DNA from 3 places in the Lysinibacillus sp. FSL P4-0201 genome. Region 2 is predicted to be linked to each of the others. Evidence: a T-box and tRNA genes for the amino acid it is inferred to sense, from the RefSeq annotation. Region 2 holds a T-box; the other regions hold tRNA genes.
What was found. A T-box is a leader RNA that pairs with one kind of tRNA and senses whether it is charged. The one in region 2 lies ahead of argS (arginine--tRNA ligase), so its partner is inferred to be a tRNA-Arg.

Region 1: it encodes a tRNA-Arg, which carries the amino acid that the T-box ahead of argS (arginine--tRNA ligase) is inferred to sense. The anticodon was not compared.
Region 3: it encodes a tRNA-Arg, which carries the amino acid that the T-box ahead of argS (arginine--tRNA ligase) is inferred to sense. The anticodon was not compared.

What each region holds. Positions count from the first base shown of each region.
Region 1 is NZ_CP151995.1:135,017-144,736, forward strand. Features, by position in the region: rRNA gene MKY76_RS00640 (16S ribosomal RNA) at 1-1,335, shown strand, start outside; rRNA gene MKY76_RS00645 (23S ribosomal RNA) at 1,517-4,444, shown strand; rRNA gene rrf (5S ribosomal RNA) at 4,559-4,674, shown strand; tRNA gene MKY76_RS00655 (tRNA-Val) at 4,685-4,760, shown strand; tRNA gene MKY76_RS00660 (tRNA-Thr) at 4,764-4,839, shown strand; tRNA gene MKY76_RS00665 (tRNA-Lys) at 4,847-4,922, shown strand; tRNA gene MKY76_RS00670 (tRNA-Leu) at 4,940-5,024, shown strand; tRNA gene MKY76_RS00675 (tRNA-Gly) at 5,061-5,135, shown strand; tRNA gene MKY76_RS00680 (tRNA-Leu) at 5,141-5,229, shown strand; tRNA gene MKY76_RS00685 (tRNA-Arg) at 5,238-5,314, shown strand; tRNA gene MKY76_RS00690 (tRNA-Pro) at 5,324-5,400, shown strand; tRNA gene MKY76_RS00695 (tRNA-Ala) at 5,420-5,495, shown strand; rRNA gene MKY76_RS00700 (16S ribosomal RNA) at 5,636-7,187, shown strand; tRNA gene MKY76_RS00705 (tRNA-Ile) at 7,282-7,358, shown strand; tRNA gene MKY76_RS00710 (tRNA-Ala) at 7,371-7,446, shown strand; rRNA gene MKY76_RS00715 (23S ribosomal RNA) at 7,537-9,720, shown strand, end outside.
Region 2 is NZ_CP151995.1:2,299,954-2,309,673, reverse strand. Features, by position in the region: gene MKY76_RS11550 (LCP family protein) at 1-872, opposite strand, end outside; gene msrA (peptide-methionine (S)-S-oxide reductase MsrA) at 1,047-1,568, shown strand; gene recQ (DNA helicase RecQ) at 1,630-3,402, opposite strand; gene MKY76_RS11535 (hypothetical protein) at 3,410-4,513, opposite strand; gene MKY76_RS11530 (MFS transporter) at 4,768-5,943, opposite strand; gene argS (arginine--tRNA ligase) at 6,074-7,747, opposite strand; T-box leader at 7,792-8,011, opposite strand; gene MKY76_RS11520 (FAD-dependent oxidoreductase) at 8,093-9,720, opposite strand, start outside.
Region 3 is NZ_CP151995.1:4,173,485-4,183,204, reverse strand. Features, by position in the region: gene MKY76_RS21085 (anti-sigma regulatory factor) at 1-117, shown strand, start outside; gene MKY76_RS21080 (PP2C family protein-serine/threonine phosphatase) at 176-1,126, shown strand; gene MKY76_RS21075 (STAS domain-containing protein) at 1,190-1,522, shown strand; gene rsbW (anti-sigma B factor RsbW) at 1,522-1,992, shown strand; gene sigB (RNA polymerase sigma factor SigB) at 1,970-2,755, shown strand; gene MKY76_RS21060 (Tex family protein) at 2,891-5,062, shown strand; gene MKY76_RS21055 (SprT family protein) at 5,130-5,591, shown strand; tRNA gene MKY76_RS21050 (tRNA-Asn) at 5,683-5,759, shown strand; tRNA gene MKY76_RS21045 (tRNA-Glu) at 5,761-5,832, shown strand; tRNA gene MKY76_RS21040 (tRNA-Asp) at 5,863-5,938, shown strand; tRNA gene MKY76_RS21035 (tRNA-Gln) at 5,944-6,018, shown strand; tRNA gene MKY76_RS21030 (tRNA-Lys) at 6,034-6,106, shown strand; tRNA gene MKY76_RS21025 (tRNA-Leu) at 6,173-6,258, shown strand; tRNA gene MKY76_RS21020 (tRNA-Arg) at 6,281-6,357, shown strand; tRNA gene MKY76_RS21015 (tRNA-Gly) at 6,375-6,448, shown strand; rRNA gene MKY76_RS21010 (16S ribosomal RNA) at 6,648-8,199, shown strand; rRNA gene MKY76_RS21005 (23S ribosomal RNA) at 8,381-9,720, shown strand, end outside.

The DNA.
Region 1 (9,720 bases), 2.2 Mb from region 2:
TTCGGCTGTCGCTATAGGATGGGCCCGCGGCGCATTAGCTAGTTGGTGAGGTAACGGCTCACCAAGGCGACGATGCGTAGCCGACCTGAGAGGGTGATCGGCCACACTGGGACTGAGACACGGCCCAGACTCCTACGGGAGGCAGCAGTAGGGAATCTTCCACAATGGGCGAAAGCCTGATGGAGCAACGCCGCGTGAGTGAAGAAGGTTTTCGGATCGTAAAACTCTGTTGTAAGGGAAGAACAAGTACAGTAGTAACTGGCTGTACCTTGACGGTACCTTATTAGAAAGCCACGGCTAACTACGTGCCAGCAGCCGCGGTAATACGTAGGTGGCAAGCGTTGTCCGGAATTATTGGGCGTAAAGCGCGCGCAGGCGGTCCTTTAAGTCTGATGTGAAAGCCCACGGCTCAACCGTGGAGGGTCATTGGAAACTGGGGGACTTGAGTGCAGAAGAGGAAAGTGGAATTCCAAGTGTAGCGGTGAAATGCGTAGAGATTTGGAGGAACACCAGTGGCGAAGGCGACTTTCTGGTCTGTAACTGACGCTGAGGCGCGAAAGCGTGGGGAGCAAACAGGATTAGATACCCTGGTAGTCCACGCCGTAAACGATGAGTGCTAAGTGTTAGGGGGTTTCCGCCCCTTAGTGCTGCAGCTAACGCATTAAGCACTCCGCCTGGGGAGTACGGTCGCAAGACTGAAACTCAAAGGAATTGACGGGGGCCCGCACAAGCGGTGGAGCATGTGGTTTAATTCGAAGCAACGCGAAGAACCTTACCAGGTCTTGACATCCCGTTGACCACTGTAGAGATATAGTTTCCCCTTCGGGGGCAACGGTGACAGGTGGTGCATGGTTGTCGTCAGCTCGTGTCGTGAGATGTTGGGTTAAGTCCCGCAACGAGCGCAACCCTTGATCTTAGTTGCCATCATTTAGTTGGGCACTCTAAGGTGACTGCCGGTGACAAACCGGAGGAAGGTGGGGATGACGTCAAATCATCATGCCCCTTATGACCTGGGCTACACACGTGCTACAATGGACGATACAAACGGTTGCCAACTCGCGAGAGGGAGCTAATCCGATAAAGTCGTTCTCAGTTCGGATTGTAGGCTGCAACTCGCCTACATGAAGCCGGAATCGCTAGTAATCGCGGATCAGCATGCCGCGGTGAATACGTTCCCGGGCCTTGTACACACCGCCCGTCACACCACGAGAGTTTGTAACACCCGAAGTCGGTGAGGTAACCTTTTGGAGCCAGCCGCCGAAGGTGGGATAGATGATTGGGGTGAAGTCGTAACAAGGTAGCCGTATCGGAAGGTGCGGCTGGATCACCTCCTTTCTAAGGATTATTTCGGAATACAAACCTTGGGTTTGTAAGATTACGTTTTGCGTTCAGTTTTGAAGGTTTATTCTATCTGAATGAAACACTTCAAAACTTGTTCTTTGAAAACTGGATAAAACGACATTGAAATTGTAACAAACACATTTATTTTTTAAGTTTTTTATAGGCTTAATAACTTGGTTAAGTTATTAAGGGCGCACGGCGAATGCCTTGGCACTAGGAGCCGAAGAAGGACGGCACTAACACCGATATGCTTCGGGGAGCTGTAAGTGAGCTTTGATCCGGAGATTTCCGAATGGGGGAACCCACTACGTTTAATCGCGTAGTATCTTGACGTGAATACATAGCGTCTTGAAGGCAGACCCAGGGAACTGAAACATCTAAGTACCTGGAGGAAGAGAAAGAAAAATCGATTCCCTGAGTAGCGGCGAGCGAAACGGGAAGAGCCCAAACCAAGAGGCTTGCCTCTTGGGGTTGTAGGACACTCTATACGGAGTTACAAAAGAGCGAGTTAGATGAAGCGACTTGGAAAGGTCCGCCAGAGCAGGTAAAAGCCCTGTAGTCGAAAGTTCGTTCTCTCCTGAGTGGATCCTGAGTACGGCGGAACACGTGAAATTCCGTCGGAATCCGGGAGGACCATCTCCCAAGGCTAAATACTACCTAGTGACCGATAGTGAACCAGTACCGTGAGGGAAAGGTGAAAAGCACCCCGGAAGGGGAGTGAAAGAGATCCTGAAACCGTGTGCCTACAAGTAGTTAGAGCCCGTTAATGGGTGATAGCGTGCCTTTTGTAGAATGAACCGGCGAGTTACGATTACGTGCGAGGTTAAGCTTTAGAAGGCGGAGCCGCAGCGAAAGCGAGTCTGAATAGGGCGAAATAGTACGTGGTCGTAGACCCGAAACCAGGTGATCTACCCATGTCCAGGGTGAAGGTGAGGTAACACTTACTGGAGGCCCGAACCCACGCACGTTGAAAAGTGCGGGGATGAGGTGTGGGTAGCGGAGAAATTCCAATCGAACTTGGAGATAGCTGGTTCTCTCCGAAATAGCTTTAGGGCTAGCCTCGTGATGAGAATACTGGAGGTAGAGCACTGTTTGGACTAGGGGGCCATCCCGGTTTACCGAATTCAGACAAACTCCGAATGCCAGATATTTATACACGGGAGTCAGACTGCGAGTGATAAGATCCGTAGTCAAAAGGGAAACAGCCCAGACCACCAGCTAAGGTCCCAAAGTAATCGTTAAGTGGAAAAGGATGTGGCGTTGCACAGACAACCAGGATGTTGGCTTAGAAGCAGCCATCATTTAAAGAGTGCGTAATAGCTCACTGGTCGAGTGACGCTGCGCCGAAAATGTATCGGGGCTAAACGATTCACCGAAGCTGTGGATTGACATCTACGATGTCAGTGGTAGGAGAGCGTTCTAAGTGCGTTGAAGTCAGATCGGAAGGACTGGTGGAGCGCTTAGAAGTGAGAATGCCGGTATGAGTAGCGAAAGACGGGTGAGAATCCCGTCCACCGTATGACTAAGGTTTCCTGAGGAAGGCTCGTCCGCTCAGGGTTAGTCGGGACCTAAGCCGAGGCCGATAGGCGTAGGCGATGGACAACAGGTTGATATTCCTGTACCACCTCCTCACCGTTTGAGAAATGGGGGGACGCAGTAGGATAGGGTAAGCGCGCCGTTGGTTGTGCGCGTCCAAGCAGTAAGGCGTGTGTGTAGGCAAATCCGCACACTGTAACGTTGAGCTGTGATGGCGAGTCCGTATGGACGAAGTTCCTGATTTCACACTGCCAAGAAAAGCCTCTATCGAGGTGAGAGGTGCCCGTACCGCAAACCGACACAGGTAGTCGAGGAGAGAATCCTAAGGTGTGCGAGAGAACTCTCGTTAAGGAACTCGGCAAAATGACCCCGTAACTTCGGGAGAAGGGGTGCTCTTGAGCGTGCAAGCGCATGAGAGCCGCAGTGAATAGGCCCAGGCGACTGTTTAGCAAAAACACAGGTCTCTGCAAAACCGTAAGGTGACGTATAGGGGCTGACGCCTGCCCGGTGCTGGAAGGTTAAGAGGAGTGGTTAGCGCAAGCGAAGCTGCGAATTGAAGCCCCAGTAAACGGCGGCCGTAACTATAACGGTCCTAAGGTAGCGAAATTCCTTGTCGGGTAAGTTCCGACCCGCACGAAAGGCGTAACGATCTGGGCACTGTCTCAACGAGAGACTCGGTGAAATTATAGTACCTGTGAAGATGCAGGTTACCCGCGACAGGACGGAAAGACCCCGTGGAGCTTTACTGTAGCCTGATATTGAATTTTGGTACAACTTGTACAGGATAGGTAGGAGCCAGAGATCTCGGAGCGCCAGCTTCGAAGGAGGCGTCGGTGGGATACTACCCTGGTTGTATTGAAATTCTAACCCATGCCCCTTAGCGGGGCAGGAGACAGTGTCAGGCGGACAGTTTGACTGGGGCGGTCGCCTCCTAAAAGGTAACGGAGGCGCCCAAAGGTTCCCTCAGAATGGTTGGAAATCATTCGTAGAGTGTAAAGGCACAAGGGAGCTTGACTGCGAGACCTACAAGTCGAGCAGGGTCGAAAGACGGGCTTAGTGATCCGGTGGTTCCGCATGGAAGGGCCATCGCTCAACGGATAAAAGCTACCCCGGGGATAACAGGCTTATCTCCCCCAAGAGTCCACATCGACGGGGAGGTTTGGCACCTCGATGTCGGCTCATCGCATCCTGGGGCTGTAGTCGGTCCCAAGGGTTGGGCTGTTCGCCCATTAAAGCGGTACGCGAGCTGGGTTCAGAACGTCGTGAGACAGTTCGGTCCCTATCCGTCGTGGGCGTAGGAAATTTGAGAGGAGCTGTCCTTAGTACGAGAGGACCGGGATGGACACACCGCTGGTGTACCAGTTGTCTTGCCAAAGGCATCGCTGGGTAGCTATGTGTGGACGGGATAAGTGCTGAAAGCATCTAAGCATGAAGCCCCCCTCAAGATGAGATTTCCCATTACGCAAGTAAGTAAGATCCCTCAAAGACGATGAGGTAGATAGGTTCGAGGTGGAAGTGTGGTGACACATGGAGCTGACGAATACTAATCGATCGAGGACTTAACCAAAAAAGTTTGAAACATTCAATGCGCCGTTTATTCAGTTTTGAAAGAACAAGTAAGTTTAAAAAAAGCTTGCATTTATACTGAAATATGGTATAATAAATCTTGTCTTTTAATAAGTCTAGTGATGATGGCAAAGAGGTCACACCCGTTCCCATACCGAACACGGAAGTTAAGCTCTTTAGCGCCGATGGTAGTTGGGGGCTTCCCCCTGTGAGAGTAGGACGTCGCTAGGCATAATACCCAGGAGGATTAGCTCAGCTGGGAGAGCATCTGCCTTACAAGCAGAGGGTCGGCAGTTCGAGCCCGTCATCCTCCACCATATGCCGGTTTAGCTCAGCAGGTAGAGCAACTGACTTGTAATCAGTAGGTCGTGGGTTCGATTCCTATAGCCGGCACCATTTTTTCGAGCCATTAGCTCAGTTGGTAGAGCATCTGACTTTTAATCAGAGGGTCGAAGGTTCGAGTCCTTCATGGCTCACCATTTATAAATAATAATAAGCGGGTGTGGCGGAATTGGCAGACGCACTAGACTTAGGATCTAGCGCCGCAAGGCGTGGGGGTTCGACTCCCTTCACCCGCACCATTATTTTAATTGCCAGATAAAAAAACTTATGCACATGCGGAAGTAGTTCAGTGGTAGAACACCACCTTGCCAAGGTGGGGGTCGCGAGTTCGAACCTCGTCTTCCGCTCCAAATGTGCCGGGGTGGCGGAACTGGCAGACGCACAGGACTTAAAATCCTGCGGTAGGTGACTACCGTACCGGTTCGATTCCGGTCCTCGGCACCATTTTAAATGCGCCCGTAGCTCAATTGGATAGAGCGTCTGACTACGGATCAGAAGGTTATGGGTTCGACTCCTGTCGGGCGCGCCATAAGAACAACGGGAAGTAGCTCAGCTTGGTAGAGCACTTGGTTTGGGACCAAGGGGTCGCAGGTTCGAATCCTGTCTTCCCGACCATTTCCTAAAATAAAAATATGGGGCCTTAGCTCAGCTGGGAGAGCGCCTGCCTTGCACGCAGGAGGTCAGCGGTTCGATCCCGCTAGGCTCCACCAATTCAATTACATGAACCTTGAAAACTGAACAAGCAAAACGTAATCAATAAAGTTTTAAGTAGCTAGTTTTGCTAGTGAACAAAACAAAAATTTTGGACATCAAACATGATGCCAGCAAAATTTGAGCTAATCAAATTTCTTTTATGGAGAGTTTGATCCTGGCTCAGGACGAACGCTGGCGGCGTGCCTAATACATGCAAGTCGAGCGAACAGAAAAGGAGCTTGCTCCTTTGACGTTAGCGGCGGACGGGTGAGTAACACGTGGGCAACCTACCCTATAGTTTGGGATAACTCCGGGAAACCGGGGCTAATACCGAATAATCTCTTTTGCTTCATGGTGAAAGACTGAAAGACGGTTTCGGCTGTCGCTATAGGATGGGCCCGCGGCGCATTAGCTAGTTGGTGAGGTAACGGCTCACCAAGGCGACGATGCGTAGCCGACCTGAGAGGGTGATCGGCCACACTGGGACTGAGACACGGCCCAGACTCCTACGGGAGGCAGCAGTAGGGAATCTTCCACAATGGGCGAAAGCCTGATGGAGCAACGCCGCGTGAGTGAAGAAGGTTTTCGGATCGTAAAACTCTGTTGTAAGGGAAGAACAAGTACAGTAGTAACTGGCTGTACCTTGACGGTACCTTATTAGAAAGCCACGGCTAACTACGTGCCAGCAGCCGCGGTAATACGTAGGTGGCAAGCGTTGTCCGGAATTATTGGGCGTAAAGCGCGCGCAGGCGGTCCTTTAAGTCTGATGTGAAAGCCCACGGCTCAACCGTGGAGGGTCATTGGAAACTGGGGGACTTGAGTGCAGAAGAGGAAAGTGGAATTCCAAGTGTAGCGGTGAAATGCGTAGAGATTTGGAGGAACACCAGTGGCGAAGGCGACTTTCTGGTCTGTAACTGACGCTGAGGCGCGAAAGCGTGGGGAGCAAACAGGATTAGATACCCTGGTAGTCCACGCCGTAAACGATGAGTGCTAAGTGTTAGGGGGTTTCCGCCCCTTAGTGCTGCAGCTAACGCATTAAGCACTCCGCCTGGGGAGTACGGTCGCAAGACTGAAACTCAAAGGAATTGACGGGGGCCCGCACAAGCGGTGGAGCATGTGGTTTAATTCGAAGCAACGCGAAGAACCTTACCAGGTCTTGACATCCCGTTGACCACTGTAGAGATATAGTTTCCCCTTCGGGGGCAACGGTGACAGGTGGTGCATGGTTGTCGTCAGCTCGTGTCGTGAGATGTTGGGTTAAGTCCCGCAACGAGCGCAACCCTTGATCTTAGTTGCCATCATTTAGTTGGGCACTCTAAGGTGACTGCCGGTGACAAACCGGAGGAAGGTGGGGATGACGTCAAATCATCATGCCCCTTATGACCTGGGCTACACACGTGCTACAATGGACGATACAAACGGTTGCCAACTCGCGAGAGGGAGCTAATCCGATAAAGTCGTTCTCAGTTCGGATTGTAGGCTGCAACTCGCCTACATGAAGCCGGAATCGCTAGTAATCGCGGATCAGCATGCCGCGGTGAATACGTTCCCGGGCCTTGTACACACCGCCCGTCACACCACGAGAGTTTGTAACACCCGAAGTCGGTGAGGTAACCTTTTGGAGCCAGCCGCCGAAGGTGGGATAGATGATTGGGGTGAAGTCGTAACAAGGTAGCCGTATCGGAAGGTGCGGCTGGATCACCTCCTTTCTAAGGATTATTTCGGAATACAAACCTTGGGTTTGTAAGATTACGTTTTGCGTTCAGTTTTGAAGGTTTATGAAATTCAATAAAACTTCCAAGAGGGCCTATAGCTCAGCTGGTTAGAGCGCACGCCTGATAAGCGTGAGGTCGATGGTTCGAGTCCATTTAGGCCCACCATATATACCTCTTGGGGCCTTAGCTCAGCTGGGAGAGCGCCTGCCTTGCACGCAGGAGGTCAGCGGTTCGATCCCGCTAGGCTCCACCATTTTTTTGTTCTTTGAAAACTGGATAAAACGACATTGAAATTGTAACAAACACATTTATTTTTTAAGTTTTTTTATAGGCTTAATAACTTGGTTAAGTTATTAAGGGCGCACGGCGAATGCCTTGGCACTAGGAGCCGAAGAAGGACGGCACTAACACCGATATGCTTCGGGGAGCTGTAAGTGAGCTTTGATCCGGAGATTTCCGAATGGGGGAACCCACTACGTTTAATCGCGTAGTATCTTGACGTGAATACATAGCGTCTTGAAGGCAGACCCAGGGAACTGAAACATCTAAGTACCTGGAGGAAGAGAAAGAAAAATCGATTCCCTGAGTAGCGGCGAGCGAAACGGGAAGAGCCCAAACCAAGAGGCTTGCCTCTTGGGGTTGTAGGACACTCTATACGGAGTTACAAAAGAGCGAGTTAGATGAAGCGACTTGGAAAGGTCCGCCAGAGCAGGTAAAAGCCCTGTAGTCGAAAGTTCGTTCTCTCCTGAGTGGATCCTGAGTACGGCGGAACACGTGAAATTCCGTCGGAATCCGGGAGGACCATCTCCCAAGGCTAAATACTACCTAGTGACCGATAGTGAACCAGTACCGTGAGGGAAAGGTGAAAAGCACCCCGGAAGGGGAGTGAAAGAGATCCTGAAACCGTGTGCCTACAAGTAGTTAGAGCCCGTTAATGGGTGATAGCGTGCCTTTTGTAGAATGAACCGGCGAGTTACGATTACGTGCAAGGTTAAGCTTTAGAAGGCGGAGCCGCAGCGAAAGCGAGTCTGAATAGGGCGAAATAGTACGTGGTCGTAGACCCGAAACCAGGTGATCTACCCATGTCCAGGGTGAAGGTGAGGTAACACTTACTGGAGGCCCGAACCCACGCACGTTGAAAAGTGCGGGGATGAGGTGTGGGTAGCGGAGAAATTCCAATCGAACTTGGAGATAGCTGGTTCTCTCCGAAATAGCTTTAGGGCTAGCCTCGTGATGAGAATACTGGAGGTAGAGCACTGTTTGGACTAGGGGGCCATCCCGGTTTACCGAATTCAGACAAACTCCGAATGCCAGATATTTATACACGGGAGTCAGACTGCGAGTGATAAGATCCGTAGTCAAAAGGGAAACAGCCCAGACCACCAGCTAAGGTCCCAAAGTAATCGTTAAGTGGAAAAGGATGTGGCGTTGCACAGACAACCAGGATGTTGGCTTAGAAGCAGCCATCATTTAAAGAGTGCGTAATAGCTCACTGGTCGAGTGACGCTGCGCCGAAAATGTATCGGGGCTAAACGATTCACCGAAGCTGTGGATTGACATCTACGATGTCAGTGGTAGGAGAGCGTTCTAAGTGCGTTGAAGTCAGATCGGAAGGACTGGTGGAGCGCTTAGAAGTGAGAATGCCGGTATGAGTAGCGAAAGACGGGTGAGAATCCCGTCCACCGTATGACTAAGGTTTCCTGAGGAAGGCTCGTCCGCTCAGGGTTAGTCGGGACCTAAGCCGAGGCCGATAGGCGTAGGCGATGGACAACAGGTTGATATTCCTGTACCACCTCCTCACCGTTTGAGAAATGGGGGGACGCAGTAGGATAGGGTAAGCGCGCCGTTGGTTGTGCGCGTCCAAGCAGTAAGGCGTGTGTGTAGGCAAATCCGCACACTGTAACGTTGAGCTGTGATGGCGAGTCCGTATGGACGAAGTTCCTGATTTCACACTGCCAAGAAAAGCCTCTATCGAGGTGAGAGGTGCCCGTACCGCAAACCGACACAGGTAGTCGAGGAGAGAATCCTAAGGTGTGCGAGAGAACTCTCGTTAAGGAACTCGGCAAAATGACCCCGTAACTTCGGGAGAAGGGGTGCTCTTGAGCGTGCAAGCGCATGAGAGCCGCAGTGAATAGGCCCAGGCGACTGTTTAGCAAAAACACAGGTCTCTGCAAAACCGTAAGGTGACGTATAGGGGCTGACGCCTGCCCGGTGCTGGAAGGTTAAGAGGAGTGGTTAGCGCAAGCGAAGCTGCGAATTGAAGCCCCAGTAAACGGCGGCCGTAACTATAACGGTCCTAAGGTAGCGAAATTCCTTGTCGGGTAAGTTCCGACCCGCACGAAAGGCGTAACGATCTGGGCACTGTCTCAACGAGAGACTCGGTGAAATTATAGTACCTGTGAAGATGCAGGTTACCCGCGACAGGACGGAAAGACCCCGTGGAGCTTTACTGTAGCCTGATATTGAATTTTGGTACAACTTGTACAGGATAGGTAGGAGCCAGAGATCTCGGAGCGCCAGCTTCGAA
Region 2 (9,720 bases):
TGGCTAAAGTTTTGGAATTGATAGCTACCCTCGATAGGGATGGTTGCTTTCTCAATGTTTACCTTGCCCTTTGATAGCAATTTAAGTACTTGCTGCATTTCCTCAGTAGATGAATAATCTGTTGTGATATAGCCCTGTGCAGCACCAACAAATTTTGGTAAATGCAACATATTCGTAGGCGTTAATAACTCTGTTTTTAATGCCTCAATCACTTTTTGCTGACGTGCAACACGCCCAAAATCTCCTTCTGCATCATGACGGAAACGCGCATAACCTAGTAACTCCTGTCCATTTAAACGATGAACACCTTGCTTTAACTCTACCCCAATATTTTCAGACATGTCCTTTTCAACATCCATTTCCACACCATTTGGCGCTAAAATATCCACTAAGGATTCAAAGTTTTTAAAATCAATTAGTGCATAATGATGAATCGGTAGGCCAAACATATTTGTTAATGTATCCTTTAATAGCTGAACACCGTCTAGGTAGTAAGCTGTATTAAGCTTATAGGATTGATAGCCTGGAATATCCGCGTAAATATCGCGCATAAAGGATACGAGTTTAATGTCGTTGTTTGCTTTATTCCAGGATAATACCATCATTGTATCAGTCCGTGATTTTTCCTCTCCACGTGTATCGACCCCTAAAATCAAATAGTTTTCGATATCCCCTTTGATGCTATCACCCGTAAAATCCTCCTGTGCAACTTTGGTGTCGTTGGCTAATTCAAGTCCGCTGCGATATTGCATGACAGAATAGCCCACAATCACAATAATACACAATAGTAATAGTGTAAAAAATGCTCTCCCTTTACGTAATCGACGCTTTTTAGGACGTTGGGAGCGTCTCGTATAATCTTGCTCTTCCATAACAACTAACTCCTCTATTTTGATATAGTTAATGTAACGATTGATTAGCTAGAAAGTTTCATTATAAAAAGGATCTATTCCATGTTTTTCTATCTAAACGTTATTTTACACCCATTTGCACAGTTTGGCGTAAAACAATGCTATAATATTTTCACAAAAGAAAGGATGATTCAAATGATAGAAAAAGCGACATTTGCTGGCGGCTGTTTTTGGTGTATGGTCAAGCCATTTGTCGAGTGGGACGGTATACATAAAGTCACTTCAGGCTATATGGGTGGCCACTTAGAAAACCCAACCTATGAAGATGTCAAAAAAGGAACGTCAGGTCATTTAGAAGTAGTCGAAATCGAATTCGACCCTACTATTTTTAGTTATGAGCAGCTCCTTGATATTTATTGGATGCAAATTGACCCGACGGATGCGTATGGACAGTTCCATGACCGTGGTGAATCCTATACTACAGCAATCTTTACCTATACAGATGAGCAAAAGCAAATCGCAGAGGCATCGAAAGAAAAGCTTGCCAATAGCGGACGCTTTGATAAACCTATTGTAACCAAAATTCGCGATGCTGAACGCTTTTATCCAGCAGAGGATTATCACCAGGATTATTATAAAAAAGAGACAGCACACTATCAGCAAGACCGTGCCATTTCTGGGCGTGATACGTTCATTGCAAAGCATTGGGAAAAATAATATAAAAGAGGTGTCTCCAGCTTGTGGGACACCTCTCTTTTATACAATAGCAACAATTTTATTAAACAGAGGCTTCTAAAAACGATTGTAGTGCGTCAAAGAAGCGTTGACCATACTTCTCAAATTTTACTTCGCCTATACCACTCACCTGTCGTAAATCCTCCAATACAGTTGGTCTCTTATCACATAATTCACGTAACGTTTTATCAGAAAATACAACAAATGGTGGGACCTTTTCCTCGTCGGCAATCTCTTTGCGTAATACCCGTAAGTGTTCAAATAATGGATCATTATCCACCAGCTTCTTCACTGTAACAGCTTCCTTACGCATGACCTGTCGATTGCCAAGCAGCACTTCCTTGCCTTCAGCAGATACATAAATTGTAGGGAATGTACCGTGCTTCACGGCCAGCAAGCCCTCTGCAATTAAAAATTCGATAAAGTTGGAGACATCCTTTGAGGTATATTGTCCTTTTAAAATGCCATAGGTCGATAAACGGGCAAAGCCAAATTCAGCGATCTTTTGATTTTTAGAGCCAATTAGCACCTGTGCCACCATGGTCTTCCCGAATTTTTGTCCCATACGCACAACACAGGCCAGCACCTTTTGCGCATCCTCTGTCACATCTGTCACTGCTCGCCCGTCAATACAGTTACTACAACGCCCACATGGCTCCTCCTCAACTTCTCCAAAATACGCTAAAATCGCATTCTGTAGGCAGCCCTCAGTATGGCAATAATCGACCATTGTTTGTAGTTTAGCTAGCTCCTGTGTAATACGAGCCTCATCCTGTGACTGTTCGATAAGAAAACGCTGTGTTTGAACGTCCCCTGAAGCATACAATAAAATACAAGCACTTGGCAGACCATCTCGACCAGCACGGCCCGCTTCCTGGTAATAGCTCTCGATATTACGAGGCATTTGATAATGCAACACAAAGCGCACATTACTTTTATCAATACCCATACCAAAAGCATTCGTTGCCACCATGATACGTGCCTCATCTTTTAAAAACCGCTCCTGCTCAGCCATTCTTAAATTCTCTGATAGACCTGCATGATATTTCGCAACGTCTTCACCAGAGCGACTCAGCACATCATAAATGGCATCCACAGCTTTTCGAGTAGCTGCATAAATGATGCCCACTTCCTGTTTATTTTGTTGAACATAATTTTTTACATAGCGTTCTTTATTTTCACCAATTAACACCGAAAGTGCCAAATTCTCACGTGAAAAGCCTGTCATGACCGTTGCCTGCTCATCAATCGCTAACAATTGACGAATATCATCACAAACCGTTGGCGTTGCAGTAGCTGTCAGCGCTAAAACAGTGGGCTTTTGGGGCCATAGCGTAAAAAGCTTGTGGATCGAACGATAGCTTGGTCTAAAATCATGCCCCCATTGCGATATACAATGAGCCTCGTCAATCGCAAGTAATGGGACAGATAAATACGACAATGCTTGAAGAAACGTAGTACTTTCCAGTCGTTCAGGTGCAATATAGAGGAGCTTTAAATAACCCGCACTAGCAAGCTGCATGGTTTCATCCACTTCCTGTGCCGTCAGCGTACTATTAATATAGGCTGCTGGAATATTTGCTGTACGTAAAGCCTCCACCTGATCTTGCATCAGTGAAATCAGTGGTGAAATCACGATGGTTAACCCCTCAAGCATTAGCGCTGGAATTTGATAGCAAATGGATTTCCCTCCACCTGTTGGCATGACACAAAGACTTGACTGCCCTCGTAATGTTTGTTCAATAATCTGGGCTTGTCCTTGCCGAAAGGTATCATAGCCAAAATGATGCTGTAGCATTTGTCTAGCTTGCTCCATGCAAAATTCACTCCTTGTTTGTGAGACCAAGTAGCTTGTACTCGCCCTGTTCATTTTTTTCTAACTCATACAACATGTCGGAGTAGGCAAGTGCCTCCTGTCCAGCAGCATTCGTCAGGATATATTCCGTTTTAGCCTGTACGATAAGACGCTGTCCCTCTACACGAATTGCCTGAATATCCGTGTCTGAGAAATGAATTTTGGCTTGCTTGGAAGCATAATAGGCAACCATACTAGCCAAGGTTTCCTGTATAGCCTCTGTCCCGACAATCGGTTTCAAAACACTTGCATCCTGGGTTGTCACAGCCCCCTTTAAATACTTGTGAAACGTATCTAAAAATAGCATAATTTCATCGGTATTATACGCAAATATATTTTCTCCATATTGTTCGATTGCTTGCTGTACAGCTTCTTTATCCCCTTGTTCAATATAGGGGTATAAGTTTTTCGATTGGGAAAGTCGTACACTGGCTGTCATGCCCTCCTCAATCCATTCATCGATGGATGCTTGGAATTCCTTTATAGGCAATATGTATGGCTGCGACGCTCCTTGCTGTTGTCGATTAAAATATAACCCGACAATGGCTCCGTTTTCAGCCTCCATGACAGGGCTTCCTAGTGGTATCGATTGTTCCGCTTTTATATAATAAGCCGCTACTTTATCTTGGTATTTTTGAATTGTATAGGGTAAGCCATTCACATAAACAGCCAGTTGATTTAGCTCACCTTCATATAAATTAGGCACTTGCACATCCGCTTGATAGGTTACTCGTAGCAGGGCCATATTATAGGCTGTTGACATGACATGAATAGTCGCTGCTACCAGCTTGTCCTGACCAAATTGAACAAGGGCAGTTGGTTTGGAAGCCACTAGTGCGCCATTCGTTAAAATATACAGTTGATCATCCTGCTGCCTGATAATAATGCCTGCTCCAACACCATACTCTCCAATCACTTTGACCTCTGGGACAATTTTTTCCTGTTGCTTCGTCACAGCTCCCTCTGTTTCCACCTCTGCCTTTTTATTTTGAAACCATCCTGTCCCTATTTGACTGTCACAGCCTGCTACAAGAATAGCTGCCGCTCCTAAAATGAGCACTTTTTTATACATACCTTCACCAAAACTTTCTATTCTACATTCTCTCTTCTCTATCATAATCAAGGACTAGTAATGTTTCAAGTTTACATAATATTATTATTGGATAATCAATATTAGAAAAATGCAGCAACTTCCCTAAAGTCATTTCTTTCTACCCATTAATATTGATGGAAGACAAAATTTGCTGTGAGGATGGAAGGATATTATACCCTCAAAATAATTTTCACATAAAAAGACATGTGCAACCTGACACATGTCTCTTACAATCATTTTTTTCTTAATAGTCCAGTCGTTACTAGAATGCCGAGCATTAATAATACAAAGATCAGATACGTCCATGTATGGTTGCCCGTTAGGTCATAGCAAATGCCTATTAGAATGGGGATAATGGCACTTACCATAAAGCCACCTGCCAGCACCATAGATGACCAACTGGTGGCCTCCTGATCATTTTTGGCTTCATCAAGAGGCAGCAATAGTCCGATTGGAAATAGCCCGCTTAGCACAATGCCAATTAATAAAACAGCCAGCCATAGGTAAATACCCGCTGTCAGCCAGAGTAGCATAAATCCAATCACGCCGACAAAGCTAAACACTAGTAGCCAGGCCATTCGACTTGGCCATTTTTCCATGAGAATTGGTACCGCCATATTCCCTATCATTTGTACAATAGACATAATTGTTAGCATAGCACTGGATGCCTCTAATGACAGGCCTTTATCCTGCAATAGCGGCGTAAGCCATGACATGATTGAGAAAAAGAGTGATGTTTGTAAACCAAAGTACAGTAAAATTACCCAGGCACGTCTAGATGTCCACGGATTACGGACTTCTTCTGACGTAGTTACTTGTTGGAGCTGCTCGTTGTGTTCGGATGGAATTGCCGCTAGCCAGATAACGAGAGCAACTATAGCAAGGATTGACCACATACCAAGGGCGATTGTCCAGCTATTACTGAAACTCTGATAAAAAGTCACGGTTAAGGCTGCACTTAAAGTAGCCCCTACGCCTATACCGAATGAATAGATACCGACTACTGTCGTAAAACGTTCTGGAAACTTTTTCTTAATATAAGCATTTAGGATAGGACCAATCATTGCAATCGCTAAGCCTGCCGCAAAGCTTGTCACGATGAGCAAGAGATAGCTTGCTTGGAAAAAGCGTAGCCCATTCGCGACGACAAGGATGGCCACTAAAAGGGTGATAGCTGATTTCGTGCCCATTTTTCGCTGAAGCGGGACAGCCAAAGGTGCGAATAATCCCATACAAAAAACGGGGATAGCTGTGAGAAAGCTCATGCTTGTATTCGAGACATGTAAGGATGTCATGAGGACATTAAAAAGCGGTCCTATTCCCGTGACAGCTGGCCTCATATTAAGAGCGACAAAAAATATACTAATGACCACGAAGGTGAGTGATAATGTCCAATGTTTTTTAACCAATTGTTTGATCCCCTCTGTTATTACGCAGCCTTCATTTATGAAAAGCTTGCATGGATTCCTCTATCCTTTTATCATGTTTTCGATGGTTGGTCAATGATTGGACAGTTTACCTTTACATGGCTAAGGCTTCTTACATATTTTCAGGTGATTCAATACCTAATAAGGCTAATGACTCTTTTAAAACAATAGCAACACTCTGACATAATGCAAGACGGGATGCTTGCTGTTCATCTTCTACTAATATTTTGTACTGTGCATAATATTTATTAAATAAACATGCCAGTTGTAAGGCATATTTCGCTATTTGGGACGGATCAGCCTGCTCAAAAGCCATAGCTACCGTTTTAGGAAACTGTTCTAGTAATAAAATAATCGGCCAAGCCTGCTCTCCTAAAGATTTGAAGAGCATATCTTGAGTCGGAGCTTTCTTTTTATCTAAAATAGAGCAAATACGTGCATATGTATACTGTACATATGGCCCTGTTTCGCCTTCAAAATTCATCATTTGCTCGATTGAAAATTCAATATCGTTGAGACGATGGGATTTTAAATCATTAAAAATTACCGCTCCAACCCCCACTTGCTTTGCGACTTGCTCTTTGTTAGGTAGAGAAGGGTTTTTCTGCTCCATATTACGCTGTGCCGTCGTTATAGCTTCTGCTAGTACATCAGCTAATAACACCACTTTACCTTTACGAGTCGACATTTTTTTGCCATCCTTCAGCATCATGCCGAATGACACATGTTGCAGATTCTTTGCCCAAGGATAGCCCATTTTTTCGATGACCTGAAAAAATTGTTTAAAGTGGAGGGACTGCTCATTGCCAACAACGTAGAACATCTTTTGGGGCTGGTAGTGCTGTTGGCGATACAGGGCTGCTGCTAAATCACGCGTCGCATAAAGCGTGGCTCCATCCGTTTTCGTTATTAAACATGGAGGCATCTCCTCCATCTCCACAACATACGCACCTTCTGATTCCACAAGGAGCCCTTTTTCTTTTAATTCTGTTACAACGGACGGCATTTTGTCATTGTAAAAGGCTTCACCTATAAAGGCATCAAAATGAATGCCTAATAGCTCATATATTGTTTGAAATTCTATGAATGACACATCTCGGAACCATTGCCATAATGCCTGTGCCTCTTCATTACCGTCCTCCAATGCTTTAAAGGCGGCACGAGCCTGTTCATTGAGCGTTGGGTCTTGCTCGGCCTCTTCATGAAACTTCACATAAATCTTTAATAACTCCTCTATTGGTGACGCTGAAATAGCTTGTTTATCACCCCAAAGCTGATAAGCAACAATAAGCTTGCCAAATTGTGTACCCCAGTCCCCTAAATGATTGATACGAATGGCTTGATAGCCATTTTTTTCTGCAATATTTGCTAAGGCATTGCCGATGACCGTTGAACGTAAATGTCCCATCGAGAAAGGCTTGGCGATATTAGGAGAGGAAAAATCCAAGACGACCGTTCCCATCTTTGTTGGCGTAGTACCATATTGTTGCTTGTCGCGCAGAATCTTGTGTAACACCTGTTGCGTCACCTTTTGTTGATCAAGAAAAATATTGACATAGCCACCAACAGCTTGCACACGCTCGATACTGTCATGATTTAATTGACTTGCTATATGTGCCGCGATACTCTGCGGTGATTTTTTCCACACTTTTGCTAGAGTAAAGCATGGAAAGGCTACGTCCCCTAGCTCCAAGCTTTTGGGTTTTTCTAATAATGACAATATGTCCTCTCCTATTATTTGCTGCTTTAATGTGACTGCTATACTGTCGGCGATTTGTTGATTCATTTTGCTCCTCCTCCTGTTCAAATAAAAAAGCCCTCGCCTCTATAATTAGAGACGAGAGCATGATAATCCCGTGGTACCACTCTAGTTGCCATGTCACATGACCACTTTCCGTTGTTAACGAGGTGACGCCCCGCTATTCTCTACTATTTGTTCGAGAATCTTCTCCAAAGTGCGCTTCATTCATGGTTCCTGCATTAGGCTCCCACCATCCCTAACTCGCTAGCCAGTCATTCCATCAATTACTCTCTTTTTCATCGAATTTTTTTATGATTTTGACATATATTACAGGACTTTCTAATTGTCGTCAACCCTTTTTTACGTTGCCGTTTCAGCAAAAAACGCTCCTCACAAGGAGGAACGTTTTTTTTCTACATAATGAATCACATCAGCCATAATCGCATACATCTCTTTTAATTTTAATTTCTTATTATCAGAGACTTTCTTCGCTACTTTCTCCGTGACAATTCCTTTTTCTACTAATGTATCCCAGCTAGTCGCATTGGATTCACCGATGAGGACGTCAGCCAAATATTGAGCTAACTCATCTCGCTCAATAGCTTCATCGCCTTGATTATAAACTTTATTGATGACAATTTCGAGCTGGTCCTTCACTCCTGCTGCACTTTCTCCACCAGCACGTAGCATGCTCTCTTTTAACATTTTAGCAAACTTTATTTTCGTCGCCTTACTGTCTACTTTTAGGTCATTATCATAGCCGCCCACAACAAGGCCATAATTAATGAGGGTTTGAATGGCTTCATCATACCATTCTCCTTGATATGGATACTCAATTGAAAATGAATCAACATAGGCACCTTGCTTAGCCAATTGCTTTCGTAATGTAGCGATTAATGGTTTATCCTTACTCATGTCTCTAAAGGTTACATCGTGCTTCTGTGCAAGAGCAGCCGCAGTCCCAGCCGCTTCACCTGTCACCATCCCTGTTGGAACAATACGTGCACTACCAGCTGCAAGTGAGGAATAACCAGCAGAGCGTCCGACAACCAATAAGCCATCAATATCCTTCGGTACTAACGACCGGAAAGGAATAGCATATTGCTTGGGTGAAGCGATCACATAGCCGTAATCATGAGGCGTTTGCGCTTGCACATCGACTGGATAAGAGGCAATGCCAATACTATCCCACTGATCACTATTTTTCCACAGGTCTGCCATTGGTAATTGATACTCTGCCCAAATATGTCTCGTTTCTCGGACATAGAGCTCTTCTGGATAGCTGACAATTTCAGCTTTTTCAAACCCTGGGAAGTTTGTTTGTAAATATTTTAGAATGTGTAACGTTTCTTTCTTCCCAGCGACAATCGCCGCTTGTTTTGAGGATTCATTCAAACCATCAATACCAAAAATCTGTAAGGCATTGATGAAATATTCATCATCTACACGAGCTAAGTTTAACCCTCGTAATCTTGTACCCTCTTGTAATGGCTTGTATTCATCATGTAGCTTTGTAAAGCCCCACATCACCGTATGATTTAAATTAGCACCGCCAAATACACCGGAATTAGCCGCTTTTTTGACTTCATCCCAATTGACATTTTTTAAATGTAGCATTAAAGTCACAGCCATACGCTTATCCTTTATGCCAATATCTTCTCCGCCCACAAAGAAAGGAACGCCCGACAAGGCTGCAAAATCAGCATCCTGTGTAGCATCTATGAATGATTTCCCCGTCACAACATATGTACCGTACTCATTTTTTAATTCCACAGACGTTAATTGTTGTTGTTTGACATTTGCTTTCACAACCTCGGTTTGCACGGATAACGTTAAGTTGGGCTCTTCATCGATTAGCTTTTTAAAGGCTGCCTTAGCACCTACAATGCCAAAAGCGTCATTCCCTCTAACAAGCTCATGCCATTCCTTAAATATTCCCTCACTAATCGAGTTGTTATGGCCATCACGAGGAATGTCGAGGAAATTCAGCATACCATATGTAAATAATCCACCTAACT
Region 3 (9,720 bases), 1.9 Mb from region 2:
ACCTCGGGGGGGCTAGGTGCTGGTTTGCCAGGTGTTAAACGACTGATGGATAGTTTAGATATTCAATCTGTCGTTGGAGAGGGAACAACGATAAGAGCGGAAAAATGGTTGCGTTAGGACGTGAAGAAAACTGAAACAATTAGAAGCTCAGTATAAAAAAATATTAGCAGATTATATGGTCAACCAAACAGAAAGAAATTTATATATCGCTCAGAACTTCACACGTCAGTTAATTCAAAAAAATATCTCTCCCGAGGATGTTATTAGCATTCATAAAAATGCTGTAGAACAAATATTTCCGAATCAAATGAATGAATCACAGCCTGCTTATGATTTTTTGATTGAAGTAATGGTGCATTATGGAATGGCGCATAGAGAGCATCAAAGTTTACTTCAAAAGCAAGCTGAATATGAAATGGAAATGAAAATAGCGACAAACATCCAAAAAACATTGTTGAAAACTTATGTGCCGAATATGAAAAATATTGATATAGGTATGATTTCAGTACCTATTCGAAAAATGAATGGCGATTATGTACATTTTTTTCATGATGGAGAAGAATATTTAAGTGTGGCTGTGACAGATGTTGTCGGTAAAGGAGTTCCTGCTGCTTTATGTATGTCGATGGTGAAATATGGACTTGAAACATTGGTATATGCATATAAAGATCCCTCATATGTTTTAGAAGTTATTAATAGGGTAATAGAAAAAGGTGTGGATGACAGTATGTTTGTTTCGATGTTTTATGGCTGCTTAAATGTAGAGCAAAACATTTTTTCTTATGCTTCGGCAGGCCATGAACCAGCTTTACATTATAGTGCAAAGAACGATCAGTTCTTTACCTTAGAGGCTAAAGGTTTACTATTGGGTGTATTGTCTGAAACAAACTATACGTTTCATGAAATTGTGTTAGAAGAGAATGATTTGATTATTATGATGACCGACGGTGTGACAGAATTTAGAGTGAAAGAAGAATTAAATTCGCGAGAGGTAATCACAACTTTAATAAAAGAAAATAGACATTTATCTGCCCAGCAATTGTGTCAGCTCCTTTATAAGGAAATAGAGAGAGTGCAAAATTTTAAACTATTTGATGATTTTACTGTAGTTATTTTAAAAAAATAGGTTTAAGTTTAAATTGAACAGGGTAGAGAAAATAGTCTAACAAATATGGTGGAGGTGTGCTATATGGACGTAACGATACATTTTAAAGAAATTGATCATAAATTATTTGGCTTTGTTGAGGGTGAGATTGATACGTTTACTGCTTCAGGATTACGAGACGAATTAGAAGCTGTAAAGATTACAGAGGGTTTAGAAATTGAGCTTGATCTATCAAAGGTAAATTACATGGATAGTACAGGACTTGGGATTTTTGTTGCCTTTTATAAAAGAGCATTACGTGAAAATGGTAAAGTAAAGCTCGTTGGTTTATCGAATAGGTTACAAAGATTATTTGAAATTACTGGTCTTAGTGATTTGATGGATATCGAAACTGATAAAAAGGTGGAATTAAGATAATGAAGGAATTTGACTATATTGAAATTAGAGTTCCTGCTAAACCGCAATTTGTCAGTGTCATTCGATTAACTGTCTCGGGCTTAGCGAGTAGGATTGGCTTTAATTATGATGATATTGAAGATTTAAAAATTGCAGCAAGTGAGGCTGTGACAAATGTTGTTCACCATGCTTATAAAGACGAAGAAGAGGGTGAAATTGTCATCGGGTGTGCGCTGTACGACAATAAAATGGAAATGATGATTGCGGATTACGGCAATAGTTTTAATTTTGAAGAGATTAAGTCTAAGATTGGGCCGTATCATCCTGAAGAAAGTATTGCAGGGCTAAGAGAAGGTGGTTTGGGACTTTATTTAATGGAAACTTTGATGGATGAGGTGATGATCAATAACGATGGTGGCGTAACTGTCTTCATGACAAAGTATGTCACTAGGGAGCAGGTGGAGAAAAATGTCGAAAGAATCACTACATAAATCTTCATCTAAAGAAGATGTACTTAAGTGGATTGAATTGTACCAGTCAACGGAGGATGATGAAGCACAAACCAATTTAGTGATTCATTATCGATATCTAGTTGAATCTATAGCTCGTAAATATTCGAATGGTAAATCTTATTATGATGATATTGTTCAAGTAGGGATGCTGGGATTGTTAGGTGCAATAAGACGTTTTGATCCGAATGTTGGTCGTAGTTTTGAAGCTTTTGCCGTGCCAACAATTGTTGGGGAAATCAAACGTTTTTTACGTGATAAAACATGGGATGTACATGTGCCTAGACGTATAAAGGAACTTGGGCCGAGGATTAAATCAACTGTGGAGGCGCTGACAATTGAATTACAGCGTTCTCCATCCATTAAAGATATTGCTGAACGATTAGAAGTAGCAGAGGAAGAGGTACTAGAAGCTATGGAAATGAGCCGTAGTTATCAAGCTCTTTCTATGGACCATTCGATAGAGTCAGACTCAGACGGTAGTACAGTCACGTTATTCGATATTTTGGGCAGGGAAGACGATGGCTATGAAATGACCAATAAACGAATGATTGTTTCAGAGGCGCTGGTTGTGTTGAATGAGAGGGAAAAACAAATTATTCAGCTTACATATCTAGAGCAACTTAGTCAAAAAGAAGCTGGAGAACGATTAGGGATTTCTCAAATGCATGTATCGAGGATACAAAGGAAAGCAATAAAGAAATTACAAGAGGCTATTCTAGCAAGTGGCGGTGTTTCGCTCTAATCTTTCATGGGTGTTTAATGAAAAATACCTTTAAAATGAATGGAAATAGTCTACTCATATTCGTCTGAGTAGACTATTTTTTTGCATTTTTAGTAAAGTGTAATGGTAAAATGAAAAGAAAAAGGTAGTGATGATGTGGAGCAAAAGCAAATGTTACAGCTCATTGCAAAGGATGTAGCAGTCAAACCAGGGCAAGTAGAAGCTGTTATTAACTTATTAGAAGAGGGAAATACGGTACCATTTATTGCGCGCTATCGAAAAGAGGTTACAGGATCACTCGATGAGGTGCAAATTAAAGCTGTAGAAGATCGTTATCACTACATACAGCAACTTGAACAACGAAAAGAAGAAGTTATACGATTAATCCAAGAGCAAGAAAAGCTTACACCAGAATTAGAGCAGGCTATTCTTTCTGCAACAATCTTACAACGTGTTGAGGATTTATATAGACCATATAAGCAAAAACGACGTACAAAGGCGACGATTGCAAAAGAGAAAGGTTTAGAGCCTCTTGCAGATCTCCTGTTAGCATTTAGTGATGATGCATTAGAGCAATTAGCAACTGACTTTGTGGACAACGAACAAGTTGCTAATACGGAAGAAGCCCTGATAGGAGCTCGAGATATATTAGCAGAACGTTTTGCGGACGATGCCTCTATTCGTGAAAAAATCCGAGCTTATTCATGGAAAGATGGAATTCTTGTGACGTCTGTGAAAAATACAGAAATCGACGAGAAAAATGTTTTTGAAATGTATTACGAATATGAAGAGCCTGTTAGTCGCATTGTACCACACCGTATTTTAGCGATAAACCGAGGAGAGAAAGAAGAAATCTTAAAGGTTTCTATTCATGTGCCGGTGGATCGAGTATTAATGATTATGTGGAAAGAATGGATACCTGCAACTGGTTCGTCTCCTGCTATTGCAGAAGTTAAACTAGCAATCGAGGATTCGTACAAGCGTTTAATTCAGCCTTCAATTGAGAGGGAATTACGAAACGAGCTTACAGAAAAAGCTGAGGCACAGGCTATTCATATTTTTTCCGAAAATTTACGTAACCTATTGCTACAACCACCTATGAAAGGTAAATATGTTTTAGGGGTTGATCCAGCTTACCGTACAGGTTGCAAGCTGGCGGTTGTAGATGAAACTGGGAAAATGCTTGAGGTTACAGCTATTTACCCACATCCACCGAAACCAGATGTGGCAAAATCCAAAGCTATTGTAAAAGGAATTTTGGCAAAGTATCCAATAAGTATAATTGCCATTGGTAATGGTACAGCATCTCGAGAGACAGAACAATTTATCGCGGATGTATTAAATGAACTTACTACTGACATAGCCTATGTGATTGTCAATGAAGCGGGGGCGTCTGTTTATTCAGCGTCTGAAATTGCACGTACAGAATTTCCTGATTTACAGGTTGAACAACGTAGTGCTGTCTCCATTGCACGTCGCTTACAGGATCCTTTATCAGAGTTAGTGAAAATTGAACCAAAAGCTGTGGGTGTAGGTCAGTATCAGCATGATGTTTCTCAAAAAAAATTAAATGAATCGCTATCTTTTATAGTAGAAACAGCTGTTAACCAAGTTGGTGTAGATGTAAATACGGCTTCATCATCACTCTTACAATATGTTTCTGGTCTATCAAAAACTGTTGCAGAGAATATCGTAAAGACGCGAGAGGAAAATGGTCAATTTACTACACGTGCGCAATTAAAGAAGATTCCAAGGTTAGGCGCCAAAACGTATGAACAAGCTATTGGTTTCCTACGTGTCCCAGAAGCAAAAAATCCGTTTGATGCTACAGGTATTCATCCTGAGAGCTATGCCCTTGCTGAGCAAGTATTAGCAGAGGCTCAAATAGATAAAAAAGAGTTAGGGACACAGAAGGCAGAGGATGCTATTGCAGCACTAAATATCCAAAAATTAAGTGATGTGCTTGGAGTAGGAGTTGTGACAATTCAAGATATCGTGGATACCTTAATGAAACCTAGTCGTGACCCACGTGATGCATTCCCACAACCATTGCTTAAGACTGATGTATTAAAAATGGAAGATTTAAAAGTAGGTATGGAATTGCAGGGGACGGTAAGAAATGTAGTAGATTTCGGCGCATTTGTTGACATTGGCGTGAAGCAAGATGGACTTGTGCATATTTCTAAACTCCAAAATAAACGTATTAAGCATCCATTAGAAGTTGTGGCACTTGGGGATATTGTAACTGTCTGGGTTGAACAAATAGATGTAACGAAAGGGCGTATCTCTTTAACGATGCTCCCTCCTAAAAATCAAGCATTAGTTTGAGTACTAAATTTTTGCCACACTGTCTATACTACGCAGTGTGGTATTCTTGTTGTTAGAGGTGATTACTATGGACAATCAAGAATTACAAGAGCTTGTTCGTCGCTTATCTTTAGAAAACTTTCAGAGGCCTTTTCTGCATCAAGCCTACTTTAATCCGAGATTACGGTCAACGGGAGGACGATATCTTTTACAATCCCATAATATTGAGATTAATCCTAAAGCCTATGAGTTATACGGTTTGAAAGAGATTCATGGTATTGTTTTACACGAATTATGCCATTATCACCTACATATTGAAGGTAAAGGGTATCAGCATCGAGATAAAGATTTTAGAGAATTATTAAGGAAAGTAGATGCCCCTCGATTTTGCGCAGTTTTACATGTCCCGAAAGCTACAGTTAAAAAACAACGACGACGCTATACATATACTTGTGTCAATTGCCACCAATTATATATACGGAAAATAAAAATGAATGTTGAAAGGTATTGTTGCAGTAAGTGTTTGGGGAAATTAAAATTAGTAGAGTAAAAAAAGTTTAAAAAATAGTTGACGTTTTGTTGAGTTGTCCCTATAATAGTAAAAGTCGACAAGATAACGACGACAACATAACATGAATTATTCCGAAGTAGCTCAGTTGGTAGTAGCACCTGACTGTTAATCAGGTTGTCGCAGGTTCGAGTCCTGCCTTCGGAGCCATGGCCCCTTGGTCAAGTGGTTAAGACACCGCCCTTTCACGGCGGTAACACGGGTTCGAATCCCGTAGGGGTCATTTTTCATAATTTAATGTAAATAATATTTTGGTCCCGTGGTGTAGCGGTTAACATGCCTGCCTGTCACGCAGGAGATCGCCGGTTCGATCCCGGTCGGGACCGCCACTTATTGGGGTATAGCCAAGCGGTAAGGCAACGGATTTTGATTCCGTCATGCCTAGGTTCGAATCCTAGTACCCCAGCCATTCATTTCTTAATTCGAGCCATTAGCTCAGTTGGTAGAGCATCTGACTTTTAATCAGAGGGTCGAAGGTTCGAGTCCTTCATGGCTCATCTCTTTAAGAAAAAGAGTTGACTTTTTGAATTATCATAGTATAATAAAAAAGTTACTAATTGAATGCGGTCGTGGCGGAACGGCAGACGCGCTAGGTTGAGGGCCTAGTGGGGGCAACCCCGTGGAGGTTCAAGTCCTCTCGGCCGCACCAAGTCAATTAATTAATTTCATATGCGCCCGTAGCTCAATTGGATAGAGCGTCTGACTACGGATCAGAAGGTTGTGGGTTCGACTCCTGCCGGGCGCGCCATTTTTAAGAAAATATATGCGGGTGTAGTTTAATGGTAAAACCTCAGCCTTCCAAGCTGATGTCGTGAGTTCGATTCTCATCACCCGCTCCAAAAAAAGTGTTGACAACCTCTTGGTTGTATGGTAAATTTAAATAGTTGTCCAAAAGGGCGATGACATGAACCTTGAAAACTGAACAAGCAAAACGTAATCAATAAAGTTTTAAGTAGCTAGCTTCGGTTAGTGAACAAAACAAAAATTTTGGACATCAAACATGATGCCAGCAAAACAATTTGAGCTAATCAAATTTCTTTTATGGAGAGTTTGATCCTGGCTCAGGACGAACGCTGGCGGCGTGCCTAATACATGCAAGTCGAGCGAACAGAAAAGGAGCTTGCTCCTTTGACGTTAGCGGCGGACGGGTGAGTAACACGTGGGCAACCTACCCTATAGTTTGGGATAACTCCGGGAAACCGGGGCTAATACCGAATAATCTCTTTTGCTTCATGGTGAAAGACTGAAAGACGGTTTCGGCTGTCGCTATAGGATGGGCCCGCGGCGCATTAGCTAGTTGGTGAGGTAACGGCTCACCAAGGCGACGATGCGTAGCCGACCTGAGAGGGTGATCGGCCACACTGGGACTGAGACACGGCCCAGACTCCTACGGGAGGCAGCAGTAGGGAATCTTCCACAATGGGCGAAAGCCTGATGGAGCAACGCCGCGTGAGTGAAGAAGGTTTTCGGATCGTAAAACTCTGTTGTAAGGGAAGAACAAGTACAGTAGTAACTGGCTGTACCTTGACGGTACCTTATTAGAAAGCCACGGCTAACTACGTGCCAGCAGCCGCGGTAATACGTAGGTGGCAAGCGTTGTCCGGAATTATTGGGCGTAAAGCGCGCGCAGGCGGTCCTTTAAGTCTGATGTGAAAGCCCACGGCTCAACCGTGGAGGGTCATTGGAAACTGGGGGACTTGAGTGCAGAAGAGGAAAGTGGAATTCCAAGTGTAGCGGTGAAATGCGTAGAGATTTGGAGGAACACCAGTGGCGAAGGCGACTTTCTGGTCTGTAACTGACGCTGAGGCGCGAAAGCGTGGGGAGCAAACAGGATTAGATACCCTGGTAGTCCACGCCGTAAACGATGAGTGCTAAGTGTTAGGGGGTTTCCGCCCCTTAGTGCTGCAGCTAACGCATTAAGCACTCCGCCTGGGGAGTACGGTCGCAAGACTGAAACTCAAAGGAATTGACGGGGGCCCGCACAAGCGGTGGAGCATGTGGTTTAATTCGAAGCAACGCGAAGAACCTTACCAGGTCTTGACATCCCGTTGACCACTGTAGAGATATAGTTTCCCCTTCGGGGGCAACGGTGACAGGTGGTGCATGGTTGTCGTCAGCTCGTGTCGTGAGATGTTGGGTTAAGTCCCGCAACGAGCGCAACCCTTGATCTTAGTTGCCATCATTTAGTTGGGCACTCTAAGGTGACTGCCGGTGACAAACCGGAGGAAGGTGGGGATGACGTCAAATCATCATGCCCCTTATGACCTGGGCTACACACGTGCTACAATGGACGATACAAACGGTTGCCAACTCGCGAGAGGGAGCTAATCCGATAAAGTCGTTCTCAGTTCGGATTGTAGGCTGCAACTCGCCTACATGAAGCCGGAATCGCTAGTAATCGCGGATCAGCATGCCGCGGTGAATACGTTCCCGGGCCTTGTACACACCGCCCGTCACACCACGAGAGTTTGTAACACCCGAAGTCGGTGAGGTAACCTTTTGGAGCCAGCCGCCGAAGGTGGGATAGATGATTGGGGTGAAGTCGTAACAAGGTAGCCGTATCGGAAGGTGCGGCTGGATCACCTCCTTTCTAAGGATTATTTCGGAATACAAACCTTGGGTTTGTAAGATTACGTTTTGCGTTCAGTTTTGAAGGTTCATTCTATCTGAATGAAACACTTCAAAACTTGTTCTTTGAAAACTGGATAAAACGACATTGAAATTGTAACAAACACATTTATTTTTTAAGTTTTTTATAGGCTTAATAACTTGGTTAAGTTATTAAGGGCGCACGGCGAATGCCTTGGCACTAGGAGCCGAAGAAGGACGGCACTAACACCGATATGCTTCGGGGAGCTGTAAGTGAGCTTTGATCCGGAGATTTCCGAATGGGGGAACCCACTACGTTTAATCGCGTAGTATCTTGACGTGAATACATAGCGTCTTGAAGGCAGACCCAGGGAACTGAAACATCTAAGTACCTGGAGGAAGAGAAAGAAAAATCGATTCCCTGAGTAGCGGCGAGCGAAACGGGAAGAGCCCAAACCAAGAGGCTTGCCTCTTGGGGTTGTAGGACACTCTATACGGAGTTACAAAAGAGCGAGTTAGATGAAGCGACTTGGAAAGGTCCGCCAGAGCAGGTAAAAGCCCTGTAGTCGAAAGTTCGTTCTCTCCTGAGTGGATCCTGAGTACGGCGGAACACGTGAAATTCCGTCGGAATCCGGGAGGACCATCTCCCAAGGCTAAATACTACCTAGTGACCGATAGTGAACCAGTACCGTGAGGGAAAGGTGAAAAGCACCCCGGAAGGGGAGTGAAAGAGATCCTGAAACCGTGTGCCTACAAGTAGTTAGAGCCCGTTAATGGGTGATAGCGTGCCTTTTGTAGAATGAACCGGCGAGTTACGATTACGTGCGAGGTTAAGCTTTAGAAGGCGGAGCCGCAGCGAAAGCGAGTCTGAATAGGGCGAAATAGTACGTGGTCGTAGACCCGAAACCAGGTGATCTACCCATGTCCAGGGTGAAGGTGAGGTAACACTTACTGGAGGCCCGAACCCACGCACGTTGAAAAGTGCGGGGATGAGGTGTGGGTAGCGGAGAAATTCCAATCGAACTTGGAGATAGCTGGTTCTCTCCGAAATAGCTTTAGGGCTAGCCTCGTGATGAGAATACTGGAGGTAGAGCACTGTTTGGACTAGGGGGCCATCCCGGTTTACCGAATTCAGACAAACTCCGAATGCCAGATATTTATACACGGGAGTCAGACTGCGAGTGATAAGATCCGTAGTCAAAAGGGAAACAGCCCAGACCACCAGCTAAGGTCCCAAAGTAATCGTTAAGTGGAAAAGGATGTGGCGTTGCACAGACAACCAGGATGTTGGCTTAGAAGCAGCCATCATTTAAAGAGTGCGTAATAGCTCACTGGTCGAGTGACGCTGCGCCGAAAATGTATCGGGGCTAAACGATTCACCGAAGCTGTGGATTGACATCTACGATGTCAGTGGTAGGAGAGCGTTCTAAGTGCGTTGAAGTCAGATCGGAAGGACTGGTGGAGCGCTTAGAAGTGAGAATGCCGGTATGAGTAGCGAAAGACGGGTGAGAATCCCGTCCAC